2 linked regions of the Thiosocius teredinicola genome follow. The protein of the gene in region 2 binds, or shares a complex with, the protein of the main gene of each other region. Links are inferred from orthologs where the notes say so. Each region holds a gene or a part of one and is shown on either strand. Other genes may lie near its edges. The genes, in order: B1781_RS00135 and B1781_RS18990.

Region 1 (5,996 bases), 4.0 Mb from region 2 along the record:
AAAGACGGCACGTCATCGGCCGCCGGCAATGCCTCGTCGCCGTCGTCGGAACGACCGATGTGCCACAAGGCGGCGATCGTGATATCCGAATAGTTGGGGTCACCGTCATGATCGTACGACCAGGGCCGGTTGATGCTGGCGGTCTCGACCGCTTCGTGCGGCATGTTCCACAAGGTAAGCAACACCTGGCTCACGGTCGCGCGATTCTGGCGTAGTACGCGCTGCAATGCGGCAGGGTCCTGAAGATCGGCATGTTGGTCTGCGTAGCTGAGCAGAACCGGTTCCGAGATGCTGTGCATCAGGCCGACCACGCCGGCGGAGTCGCGATCGAAACGGCTGTCGATGCGCGCAAGCACGCGGCAAACGGCACCCATCTGTACGGCGCGTCGCCACCAGGCGCGCATCTGGTTGCGTACTGTCTGCGAATCGCTGCGCAGTGATTCACGTAGCACGCAGCGCACCGCAAACTCGAAGCACTGCTCGGCGCCAAGTTGCTTGATCGCGGCCGGGATGTTGCGCGATACCTGTTCGGCACCGCCGATCAACTTGGCCGCGCGCAATACCTTGAGTGTGATGACCGGGCAGCGCGACAGTGTCTTCGCCATCTTGGGGATGTCGCCGTTGGGATTCAGCGAACGACCGACATGTACGGCCACTTCCGGATCCGACGGCACGAACACATGCCCGCGGTTGATGTCATCGAACAGGTCGAAGATCAGCGGATGATGCGATTCCTCGCCCTCGATGAGCTGGCTCGCGGTGTTGAACAGGTCGGTCTCTTCGACAATGAACGCCTGCGTAGACAGGTCGCAGACGTAGCGATCGAGTAATTGTTGTTCGACGAACAGGTAGCGGGTCAGCGTCTGGGCGGTTACCCGATATCGCGAAGGTCGCAGTTTCGACAGCGGGCCTTGCGCGGCTTCGTCACCGTCGGCCACGACGTGTCGTGCACCGTCATTGGCGACCAGTTCAACGCGACCGGACAGCAAGAACAGCAGGCGCTTGTCTTCGCTGCCCATCGGCAGCAGGCAGGTGCCGGGCGGTGCTTTTTGGACGTCGAGCAGTTCCGCCAAACCTTCCAGCTGTTGGTCGTCGAGACTGGACAGATGTTCGAGGCGGCGCAAAGCAGCAATGATGGATGCGCGGTCATCCTCCGGCATCTGCTTGGCTCCCGGCTTGGTGGATTCGTTTTTTATCTGGGCACTCATGTTATCGCTGCCGTATATGTTTGACTATTCCTGTCGGGGCACGCTCATCCGGCAAGCAACTGCTTGGCGGCTGCGATCTCCGCTTCCGCTTCGTCGTCCTTCAGCGCCTGCAGGTGTTGGCTTTGTTCATCGACCATCAGACCAAGACGCGCCACCGCCGGCACCTTCTGTGGATCGAGGTCGCCGAAGATCCCTTCGTGTACCTGTGCTGCGATCACAAGATCCGCGTAATCGGGTTTGCCCGGGTGTTCGCGTCGCCAGTTCTCTGCCTCTTTGGCGGCGTTGGCCAACTCGACGGGTAGCTTCCATTTTGAAAGGATCAGCCCGCTGAGCTGGCTGCGCAGTGAACGGATACTTGCCTCGAGCGCGACCGGATCTTCGGCAACCTCGGGTACTTCACGTGCGTAGCTGATCACGGCCAAACCGCCGACGTCGTGTATCAGGCCGGCCAGCATCGCTTCATGCGGATTGAAACCGTTGACCCGCGTGCTCAGTACGTGGGTCAGCGCGGCAATGCGCCGGCTGTGTTCCCACAATCCCAGCATGCGCTTTTTCAGCACCTTGCTGTCGGTGCGGAACAACTCGCGCAACGCGAAGGTGACGACCAGTGTGCGTATGTTCTGCATGCCGAGCCGGGCCACGGCATCGGCGACGGTCGCCAACTGCGCGACACCGCCGAAACGGGCGCTGTTGGCCGCCTTGATCACTTTCACGGCAATCGCCGGATCGGTTTCGATCAGTTTCGCGATCCGCCGGGCGTCGGCATCGTCGTTGTTCACCGCCTCGCCGATGCGCACGGCGACTTCGGGCAGGCTCGGCAGCAACAGGTGTTCGGTGTTGAGGTCTTCGTACAACCTCAGAGTCAGGCGGTTCTCTGCGCCGAGGTGGCCGAGGTCTTCTTCCTCTTCCACTTCGTAATTGTCGATCGTGAGGCCGGAATGCGGTTCGACCGATCCGAGCGATTCGCTCAGAAGGCCGTTGTCGATCCGCAGAAAGCGCACCGGGCTGCGCGCGACGACGTGATAATGGCTGGGGCGCAGGCGCGCCAACGGCGACTTGGCCGACTCGTCGGTATGGCGGATCGTGGTCACCGCGCCATCTTCCGCCTGGAGTTCGCAGGTGCCATCCAACAGATACAAGATGGCGTCATCTTCGGAACCGATTTGCAACAATTCGGCGCCTTTCGGCGCATGATGAACAAACGTCTGCGCGCTCAGCGTGTGCAATATGTCATCCCCCAAGTCGCGCAGGGTGCTCAGCCGGCGCAGTGCGGCGGGTGAAGGATGTTCGGTCGTTTCGGTCATAGATGCTCGGCTGACAGAGACTTTTCGCTATCCAAAAGTCGGCGCGCCGGGCAGATTCTGAAGGTAAACAGACGTAAAAAAACCCGCCAGAGGCGGGCCTTTTAGGCGGAAAGCCTGGGTCGATCAGTTGGCGGAAGAACCGACGATCTGGTGCGACAACTCAACCACGCGCATGGCTTTCTGCATATAGACTTCGCGATAGTCTTTCAGCAGACCTTCCTGCGAGTAGTAGTAGTCTTTGCCGGAAATGCCGTTCTTGTGCTCGATATCGATGAACTGCTTCTGCATGTCGAGCATTTCGGTGATCAGTTTGGCTTTTTCAGCCTTCAGGGCTTCTACGTCACTCATGGTTCTCTCCAAAAGGTTTGAGAGTTATCTACGTCCGCCAGGGACGCGTACGCCGAGTATAACCCATTGCTAATGTTCGAAGTCAATCCGCGACAAGCTGGCCATGCCGCGGTTTGGCGGTGCCTAGCAGCCGCAGGCCTGCGCCGGTTTGCGGGTGTTGAGCTGCAGGGCGCCGGTGATCTGGCCGACATTGGCCAGCTGCTGGCGGTCCATGTAGTCGACGATGCCCTGGTTGATCTTGGGCAGGATCAGCGGATCGTAGAACAGTGCAGTACCTACCCCGACCGCCGAGGCACCGGCGAGCAGAAACTCGATCGCGTCGGACGGTGTGGTCACGCCGCCCTGGCCGATGATCGGAATGCCGTGCTCCTTGGTGACCTGGTACACCTGGTGCACCTTGAGCAGCGCGATCGGCTTGATCGCGGGGCCCGACAGGCCGCCCTGGTTGTTGCCGATATAGGGGGTGCGCGCCTCGATGTCGATCGCCATGCCCATCAGCGTGTTGATCACCGCAAAGGCATCGCTGCCGGCCTCGATACAGCGGCGGGCGTTCTCGGCGATGTCGGTCTGGTTCGGCGAGAGCTTGGTGATCAGCGGTTTGTCGGTCACGCTGCGGCAGGCCTCGACCACCCGCGCCGACATGTCGGGATCGTTGCCGAAGGCCACGCCGCCTTCCTTGACGTTGGGACACGAGATGTTGATTTCGATGGCATCGATCGGCGAGTCGTCGAACTTGCGCGTAACCGCGATGTATTCCTCGATCGTCGAACCCGAGACATTGGCGATAAACCGGGTTTCGTCGAAATCGAGTGTCGGCAGGATCTCGTCGACCACCTTGTCGACTCCCGGGTTCTGCAGGCCGATCGCGTTGAGCATGCCGCCGGGTGTTTCGTAGACCCGATGCGGTGCGTTGCCCAAACGCTGTGTGCCGGTCGTACCTTTCAGGCAGATCGCGCCGGCATCGCGGTTGGAGAAGCCTTTCACTCGCGTGTACTCTTCGCCGAAGCCCACGCAGCCGGACAGCAACACCAGGGGTGTCGCGAATCGCATACCGCAGAATTCAGAGGCCAGGCGTGGGTCAATGTCAGCCATCGAGATCGGGTTCCTCGCGTTGTTTCATGTCGTGCTCTATCAGCCGGAGATTCCGCCGAATACCGGCAATATCATACGCCTGTGCGCCAACACCGGCAGCACTCTGCACCTGATTCATCCGCTCGGATTCGAGTTCGACGACAAGCGCCTGCGACGCGCCGGGCTCGATTACCGCGAGTTCGCCACGGTTCAGCAACATGCCGATTTCGCGCACTTCCTTTCGTCGGTTGAGCCACCGCGTTGGTTCGGCGTATCGACCCGCGGCCGTCAACGCTACGATCAGATCGACTACGCCGCCGGCGATGCCTTCGTGTTCGGTCCGGAAACGCGCGGCCTGCCGCAGGCCATGCTCGACGCCTTGCCGCCGGAGCGTCGCCTGCGTCTGCCGATGGTGCCGGGGCAGCGCAGCATGAACCTGTCGAACAGCGTGGCGGTGCTGGTGTTCGAGGCCTGGCGACAGCAGGGGTTTGCGGGCGGCGAATGAGCGCCGATGAGTCGCGCCGGTGCGCGACATGCTGCGCCGCACCAACACGGGGCGGTCTCAGCCCACCATGGCCTGAGTTTATGGGTGTATAACCCGGGAGCGCTTCTTGCTTCAGGTTAAGAAACCCGTTTTGGAGGGACGATGGGTCCTTCGCTCAAGGCCGAAATCGAACGTCAACGGACGATCCTGAACAGGGCGCTACGCCTGGTGCTGGCGCCGACTGCTTCGGTGTGCGCGGCAACCTGGTCGACGGCAGACAAGCTCGACGCGGTGCTGGCGGCGTCGATCGCCCACCTGCCGGGCTGCAAGCTGCTTTATGCCCTGGATACCGAGCGTCGCCAGGTGTCGGCCAACGTGACAGACGACCGTATCGAGTCCTCGGTCCGCGGACAGGATCTGTCGGTGCGTCCCTTTCTGCTTGGGCTGGCGGTGGATGCCGAGTTCCATCTTTCACCGGTGTATGTCAGCCGCGTCGATCGTCAGCCCTGCGTAACCGCGTTGCACCGCGTGCAGGAACCCGGTGGCGCGGTGCTCGGTTTCGTGGCCGCCGACTTTGCGCTCGACAGCCTGCCCAGCACCAACAACGCCGCACTGTGCGGGTCGTCGGCATGGCGTCAGATCAAGGGCGATCCGGCGATCCGGCAGAATCTCTTTCTGCAGGAGCGTGTGCACAGCGCGATGGACGAGCGCCTGGAAGAGGTGCACGACACGGTCGTGTCACTGATGGCCGAACGCGGCATCTTTCACGCCAAGCTGCACTACGGCAGTTCGCGTGCGACGTTGTGGCTGTACGACGATCCGCACAACTATCGGCTGCACGTGCTCGATGAGATCACCGACCCCTCGGTTTGCCTGGCCTATCCGCGTGCCCAATACGCCGAACGTGCCAAGGTGCCGCGTTCGGCGCTGCGCGACGTGTTTGGCCGCATGGCGCGACTGCGTCTGGCCGACAGTACGCTTTACCTGCGGTCGGGCTCGCTGAACGTCATCAACGGCATGGTGGGATTGACGTTCTCCTGCGACGGCAGCCACTACATGCCGGTCGACGAGTTTCTCGGCAAAGACGATCGCTTCTGGTTCGGCGCCGCCTGAGCAAGCGCTCCTTCCATTAAGAAAACCCCGTCCGGGCCGATGGTTTCAAGTGGAGCTGCCGGCAGTTAGGGCAGCGCGATGCCCCGACAAGTGCAAAGGACATGTCCCGCAACGACGGTCAGGTACAACAACAACCCCGAGCGGCCGACCTCCTGCTGCCAACGCCGCAAAGCCCGGCCCAGGCCAAGCCTGACGGCGACGTATCGCTTTGGCGGCTGATCTTTTTCGGCTCCGGCGGGGATATCAACCAGGAGCAGGGCCAGGCCGTTGCGCGTGTCGCACTCAGCATCCTGGGCAGTGCCATGCTGGCTATCGTTCGCGCTTTCGATGGAGCCGACAACCTGCCGGTGATGTTGGCGTTGTCGTACATGCTCGCCAGCATCTTCTACCTGTCGTACATCGCCCGCCACAAGGCTACCCACCTGTGGCGACGTTACGTCGCGATCGTCGCCGACCTTTCCGTTGCCA
Region 2 (6,097 bases):
ACGCGTACCGCCAGCGTTTCGAGCGCTTCAGGGGTGACGCCGCCCTTGCTGGCTTCGCCGCTCAGGTTGACCTGCAGACACACCTGCAGCGGCGGCAGATCGTCGGGGCGCTGTTTGTTGAGCCGTTCGGCGTGTTTCAGGCTGTCCAGGCCATGTACCCAGGCGAAGTGAGCGGCGACCTCGGCGGTCTTGTTGCTTTGCAGATGACCGATGAAGTGCCACTCGATGCCATCCAGCGGCAGGGCAGCGATTTTGGGCAATGCATCCTGCAGGTAGTTCTCGCCGAAAGCGCGTTGCCCGGCGTCGTAGGCGGCCTTTACGGCCTGGATCGGCTTGGTCTTGCTGACCGCCAGCAAGGCGACGCTTTCGGCAGGTCGATCACTGGCGGCAACGGCCGCGGCGATGCGCGCCTGCACGGCCGCGAGATTGTCGGGAATTTGATTCATTGCCTCGATGCTATATAAAGAGACCCGAACGGCGCCGCCGCAGGGTGAAAATTCCTGCTTAACTCAAACGAAGCGCTGTCGCTAACTATAACCGTCTGACACATTTCTTTTTTCTCGTTGTTGCAGGAATACTAATGGATATTGCTGAGCTGCTCGCCTTTAGCGTCAAGCACAATGCGTCTGACTTGCATTTGTCTGCCGGTCTGCCGCCGATGATTCGCGTCGATGGCGACATCCGCCGCATCAATGTACCGGTGCTCGACCACAAGACCGTTCATGAACTGGTGTACGACATCATGAACGACAAGCAGCGCAAAGATTACGAAGAATTCTTTGAGGTCGACTTCTCGTTCGAGATCCCCGGCCTTGCGCGTTTTCGTGTCAACGCCTTCAACCAGGACCGCGGCGCGGCGGCGGTGTTCCGTACCATCCCGTCGAAGATCCAGAGCCTGGAAGAACTCAACTGCCCGTCGGTGTTCAAGACCATCTGCGACAACCCGCGTGGCCTGGTGTTGGTCACCGGCCCGACCGGTTCGGGTAAGTCGACCACGCTGGCGGCGATGATGGACTACAAGAACGACACCGAGTATGGCCATATCCTGACGATCGAAGACCCGATCGAATTCGTGCACCAGAGCAAGAAGTGCCTGATCAACCAGCGCGAGGTGCACCGCGACACGCTCGGTTTCGCCGAAGCCCTGCGCTCGGCACTGCGTGAAGACCCGGACATCATCCTGGTCGGCGAATTGCGTGACCTCGAGACCATCCGTCTGGCGATGACCGCGGCCGAAACCGGTCACCTGGTGTTCGGCACCTTGCACACCAGCTCGGCGGCCAAGACCATCGACCGTATCGTCGACGTGTTCCCGTCCGGCGAAAAGGCGATGGTGCGCTCGATGCTGTCGGAGTCGCTGCGTGCAGTTATCTCGCAGACGCTGCTCAAGCGTACCGGCGGCGGCCGTGTCGCCTGCCACGAAATCATGATCGGTACCCCGGCCATCCGTAACCTGATCCGTGAAGACAAGGTCGCGCAGATGTACTCGGCGATCCAGACCGGCCAGGCGCACGGCATGCAGACGCTCGACCAGAACCTGCAGGAGATCCTGAAAAAAGGTCTGATCTCAAAGCAGGACGCGATGTCGCGCGCGGTCAACAAGGAACTCTTCCACTAAGCTCTGGGCGCGCCTCGGTCCGTATGGCGGTCTGTCGATCGCCGAAATGCTGGGGGTGCGCACCAGGAATCGCAGGCGTTTTACCGCGCGATCCACTGGACGCGGTGCGCGTAATGTGGTCTTTTTCGCTAAACGCGCCGCAAAGCCCGGGTAACAAGGGCGACGCGGTACACCAGAGCGAGAGAGGCCGGTATGGATTTCAACAACATCCTGGATCTGATGGTGCGCAAAGAAGCATCGGATCTGTTCATCACCGCCGGCGTAGCGCCGAGCATCAAGGTCCACGGGCATATCAAGCCGGTCTCCAAGACCAAGCTCGATGCAGCGCAGACGCGCGAGCTGACGCTGTCATTGATGACGCCGGAACAGCGCGACGAGTTCATGCACACCAAGGAGTGCAACTTCGCGTTCACCGCCAGCAAGATCGGCCGCTTCCGCGTCAGTGCTTTCGTTCAGCGCGACGCCATCGGCATGGTGCTGCGGCGCATCGAAACCCGCATACCGACGCTCGATATGCTCGGACTGCCGAGCACCATCACTGAGCTGGCGATGGCCAATCGCGGTATCGTGTTCTTCGTCGGCGCGACCGGTACCGGTAAGTCGACCTCGCTGGCGGCCATGCTCGGTTACCGCAACCAGAACAGCACCGGCCACATCATCAGCATCGAAGACCCGATCGAGTTCCTGCATTCACATGCGGGCTGCATCGTCACCCAGCGTGAGGTCGGCATCGATACCGAGTCGTACGAGGTGGCGTTGCGCAACACGCTGCGCCAGGCGCCCGATGTGATCATGATCGGCGAGATCCGTACCCGTGAAGCGATGGAACACGCCATTACTTTCGCCGAGACCGGCCACCTGGTACTGACCACCTTGCACGCCAACAACGCCAACCAGGCGCTCGATCGCATATTGCACTTCTTCCCGGAAGATCAGCACGAGCAGATCCTGATGGATCTTTCATTGAACCTGCGCGGTATCGTTGCGCAGCAACTGGTACGTCGTCCGGACGGCAATGGCCGGCGCGCGATCACCGAGGTTTTGCTGAATACGCCGCTCGTATCCGACCTGATTCTCAAGGGCGAGATCCACAAGCTCAAAGAGCTGATGAAGCGCTCTACCGAGCACGGCATGATCACTTTCGATCAGGCCCTGTACGACGCGTTCCGCCGCGGCGAGATCACCCAGGAGGATGCGTTGCATCACGCCGATTCGGCCAATGAGGTGCGCCTGATGATCAAGCTCGGCGATACCAGCCCGAACGCGCTGAACCGCGACGCGGGCAAGATGAGCTTCCTCAACGAATAGATAGGGGAAAACGGCGGTGCGAGTGCATCGCCGCGTTCTTAGAAGACGCGATAGCCGTCAAACACCGGCCCGTCGACACAGACACGTTTCATCGCCGGGCCTTCGTCCGTAGCAACTTCGACCACACAGCCGGCACAGCCGCCGACCGCGCAGGCCATGAACTCTTCGAGCGAGACCTGTACCGGCAGGTCGTAGTCACGCGCAACACCGACAACCGCTTCGAGCATCGGGTGCGGGCCACAGGCGTAGACGCCGACCTGTGCGCGTTCGCTATCGCCCAGGCCATCCAGCCAGCGACGCGCCAAATCGGTGACATAGCCCTCGTGACAGCCGGCATAGCCCTGCAGGCTGGCCAGGCGGCTCGGTATGCCCCAGTCTTCGAGCAACGGCATAGCGGCGATCACCTCCGGCGGAACACCGGGCAGCATGAACTGCGATGGACGGGGTGTGAAAGGGAAGGGCACCTCAGAGCCGAGTACCACGAATGGCTGCTTATCGGTTTTGCGCAGGGATTCTGCGATGAAGATCATCGGCGGCATGCCGACGCCACCGCCGATCAGCAGCGGACGTTGGTGCGTAATCTCGAACGGCTTGCCGACCGGGGCGAGCAGGTTGACCGTTTCTCCCACTGCGCGCCGGGCCAGTAACTGCGTGCCTTCACCGACCGCTTTGTAGAGGAAATCCACCCAGCCTTGGTCAGCCGAGGTGCGCATGATCGAGATCGGGCGGCGCATCGGCCGCTGCGGATCGACCCTAATATGGGCGAATTGCCCGGGCAGCGCGGTCGACGCGCAACCCGGCGCCTTGACCCGCATGACGAATTGATCGCCGGGAAACGCCTCGTGGCTGAGAATCTCGGCGTCTTCGACCAGTATCGTGTCGCGGTGAGGTTTTTCCATCAGTTCGAGTCCGTAGCGCGGTAGACCACGTGGCCGTTAAATATCGTATGCGTGATGACGCCGGCAAAGTCCCAGCCGTCGAAGGGGGTATTGCGACCCTCGCTGACCATGGTCGCGGCGCTCAGCGTCCAGCGACGGTCCATATCGAAGATGCACACATCCGCCGGGGTGCCGACGCCGAGCCGGCCGTAGGGCAGGCCGAGGATATCGGCCGGGCCGCAGGTAACCCGCGCTAACGCGGTCGGCAGGTCGAGCACTTTCTCTTCGACCAGGCGCAACACCAGGCCGAGCAGGCTTTCGAGGCCGGAGATGCCCGGTTCCGTTTCCGGGAAAGGGCGTTGCTTGGCATCGGGCTCGTGCGGTTTGTGATCGGAACAGATTGCGCTGATGGTGCCGTCGGCGACCGCGCGACGCAGTGCATCGCGATCGGCCAGCGTGCGCAGTGGCGGCGACACATTGCACTCGGCGACGAAGCCGTCGACATCCATCTCGGTAAGGTGCAGTTGGTGCGCAGCGACATCGGCGGTCACCGCCAGTCCGGCGGCCTGCGCCTCGCTGATCATGCGCGCTGCGGTCTGGGTCGACAGGGTGCGGAAATGCACCTGGGCCTGGGTGTGTTCGGCCAGTGCGAGATCGCGCGCGACCGCCACGCTCTCGGCGGCCGACGGGATGGCCGGCAGACCGAGCCGGGCCGACACGACGCCCTCGTGTGCGCAGCCGTCGGCACGCAGGTGGCGGTCTTCAGGGCGCAGGAACACCGGTAGACCGAAGGTCGCCGCATACTCCAGTGCGCGCCGTTCGACCAGCGTCGAGGCCAGCGGGAAGTGGGCATTGCTGACGGCGACGCAGCCGGCCTGCTTGAGCGCCGCCATCTCGGCCAGCATCTCGCCTTTGAGGCCCTGGGTGAGGGCGCCGGTCGCCAGCACACGCGCCTGGCCGAGCTTGCGCGCGATGCGGTGGACCAGCTCGACCACCGCCGAATTGTCGATAACCGGTTTGGTATCGGGTGAGCACAGCACCGTCGTGATCCCACCGCGTGCCGCGGCCAGGGTCTCGCTGGCTAGCGTGCCTTTGTGTTCGTAGCCGGGTTCGCGCAACCCGGCCGCCATGTCCACCAGGCCGGGCGCGACCACGCAGCCGCGCGCGTCGATCACCTCTTCGGCGGCGAATTCGGCCGGTGCATCGCCGACCGCGACGATGGTCTCGCCGTCGATGTGCAGATCCAGCGTGTCGTCGATGCCGTGTGCCGGATCGATCAGGCGGCCGTTGATGATGCTGATGCTCATGCCTCACCTCCGGCCAGGTCGGCCTGCGACTGCATCGCCATCGACATCACCGCCATGCGCACCGCGATGCCGTAGCTGACCTGTTGCAGGACCACCGAGCGCGGGCCGTCGGCGACCTCCGAATCCATCTCGATACCGCGGTTCATCGGCCCGGGGTGCATGACAATGGCATCCGGCTTGGCGGCCTCGAGGCGCTCGTCGGTCAGACCGTAAAGGCGGAAGTATTCATGTTCGTTGGGCAGCAGCGCGCCGTCCATGCGTTCATTCTGCAGGCGCAGCATGATCACCACGTCGACGTCCTTGATGCCTTCCTCGAGATCGTGAAAGACATGCACGCCGAGCGCACGCGCCTCGGTCGGCAGCAGGGTGCGTGGACCGACAATCCGCACCTCACTGACCCCCAGGGTATTCAGCGCCAGGATCTGCGAGCGGGCGACGCGCGAGTGCAACACGTCACCGACAATCGCCACGCGCAGCGGTGTGAAATCGCCCTTGTGCTTGCGGATCGTGAACATGTCGAGCATGGCCTGCGTCGGATGCGAGTGGCGGCCGTCGCCGGCGTTGATCACGCTGACCCGCGGCGAGCAATGCTCGGCGATGAAATGCGCGGCACCAGACTGGGCGTGACGCACCACGAACATGTCGGAATGCATCGCCTCGATGTTGCGCAGCGTATCCAGCAGGGTTTCGCCCTTGGAGGTGGCCGAGGTGCTGATATTGAAATTGATCACGTCGGCCGATAGCAGCTTGGCGGCCAGTTCGAACGTGGTGCGTGTGCGTGTGCTGTTTTCGAAGAACAGGTTGGTGATGATACGTCCGCGCAGCAGGGGTACTTTCTTGACCGGCCGGCCCGGCAGGGCGGCGAACGATTCGGCGGTATCGAGGATCTGTACGAGCAGATCGCGGCTCAGCCCGTCGATGGTCAGGAAATGGCGCAGACGCCCGTGTTCGTTGAGTTGCAGCTTGTGCGAGGGTTGGCTAGACAT

What was found.
Region 1: the proteins of B1781_RS18990 (region 2) and B1781_RS00135 are in contact, whole or in part, in a crystal structure (PDB 5UE9), measured with the Lactococcus lactis proteins. The link is inferred for Thiosocius teredinicola from one-to-one orthologs. Residues at the interface, in WP_023189152.1 of Lactococcus lactis: Leu4, Gln5, Ala47, Ser48, Met49, Leu50, Leu51, Arg52, Arg53, Met95, Leu98, Arg223, Met224, Ala225, Cys226, Ile228, Gly229, Ala230, Cys231, Tyr232, Ala233, Val235, Glu236, His237, Asn243, His244, Ala245, Lys247, Glu250; in WP_025017116.1 of Lactococcus lactis: Gly25, Phe27, Phe29, Glu32, Tyr33, Lys35, Tyr36, Lys48, Phe56, Thr60, Pro61, Arg62, Val63, Ala64, Glu65, Thr66, Ala67, Ser68, Gly69, Met70, Ile74, Gln77, Pro223, Glu251, Phe274, Ala275, Pro277, Phe278.

What each region holds. Positions count from the first base shown.
Region 1 is NZ_CP019936.1:31,219-37,214, forward strand. Bases 1,969-4,866 are described here. They hold B1781_RS00135 (dihydroorotate dehydrogenase), read right to left. Parts: upstream 3,953-4,866; coding sequence 2,984-3,952; downstream 1,969-2,983. Other genes in these bases: B1781_RS00125 (HDOD domain-containing protein), read right to left, coding at 1,969-2,512; B1781_RS00130 (hypothetical protein), read right to left, coding at 2,636-2,860; trmL (tRNA (uridine(34)/cytosine(34)/5-carboxymethylaminomethyluridine(34)-2'-O)-methyltransferase TrmL), read left to right, coding at 3,972-4,436; B1781_RS00145 (PDC sensor domain-containing protein), read left to right, coding at 4,578-4,866. Also shown: B1781_RS00120 (HDOD domain-containing protein), read right to left, coding at 1-1,208; more of B1781_RS00125, read right to left, coding at 1,253-1,968; more of B1781_RS00145, read left to right, coding at 4,867-5,528; B1781_RS00150 (putative bifunctional diguanylate cyclase/phosphodiesterase), read left to right, coding at 5,630-5,996.
Region 2 is NZ_CP019936.1:4,009,726-4,015,822, reverse strand. What follows is about bases 1,896-4,894. They hold B1781_RS18990 (dihydroorotate dehydrogenase electron transfer subunit), read right to left. Parts: upstream 3,826-4,894; coding sequence 2,965-3,825; downstream 1,896-2,964. Other genes in these bases: B1781_RS18985 (dihydroorotase), read right to left, coding at 3,825-4,894; B1781_RS18995 (PilT/PilU family type 4a pilus ATPase), read left to right, coding at 1,896-2,926. Also shown: B1781_RS19005 (YggS family pyridoxal phosphate-dependent enzyme), read right to left, coding at 1-446; B1781_RS19000 (type IV pilus twitching motility protein PilT), read left to right, coding at 581-1,618; more of B1781_RS18995, read left to right, coding at 1,811-1,895; more of B1781_RS18985, read right to left, coding at 4,895-5,111; B1781_RS18980 (aspartate carbamoyltransferase catalytic subunit), read right to left, coding at 5,108-6,097.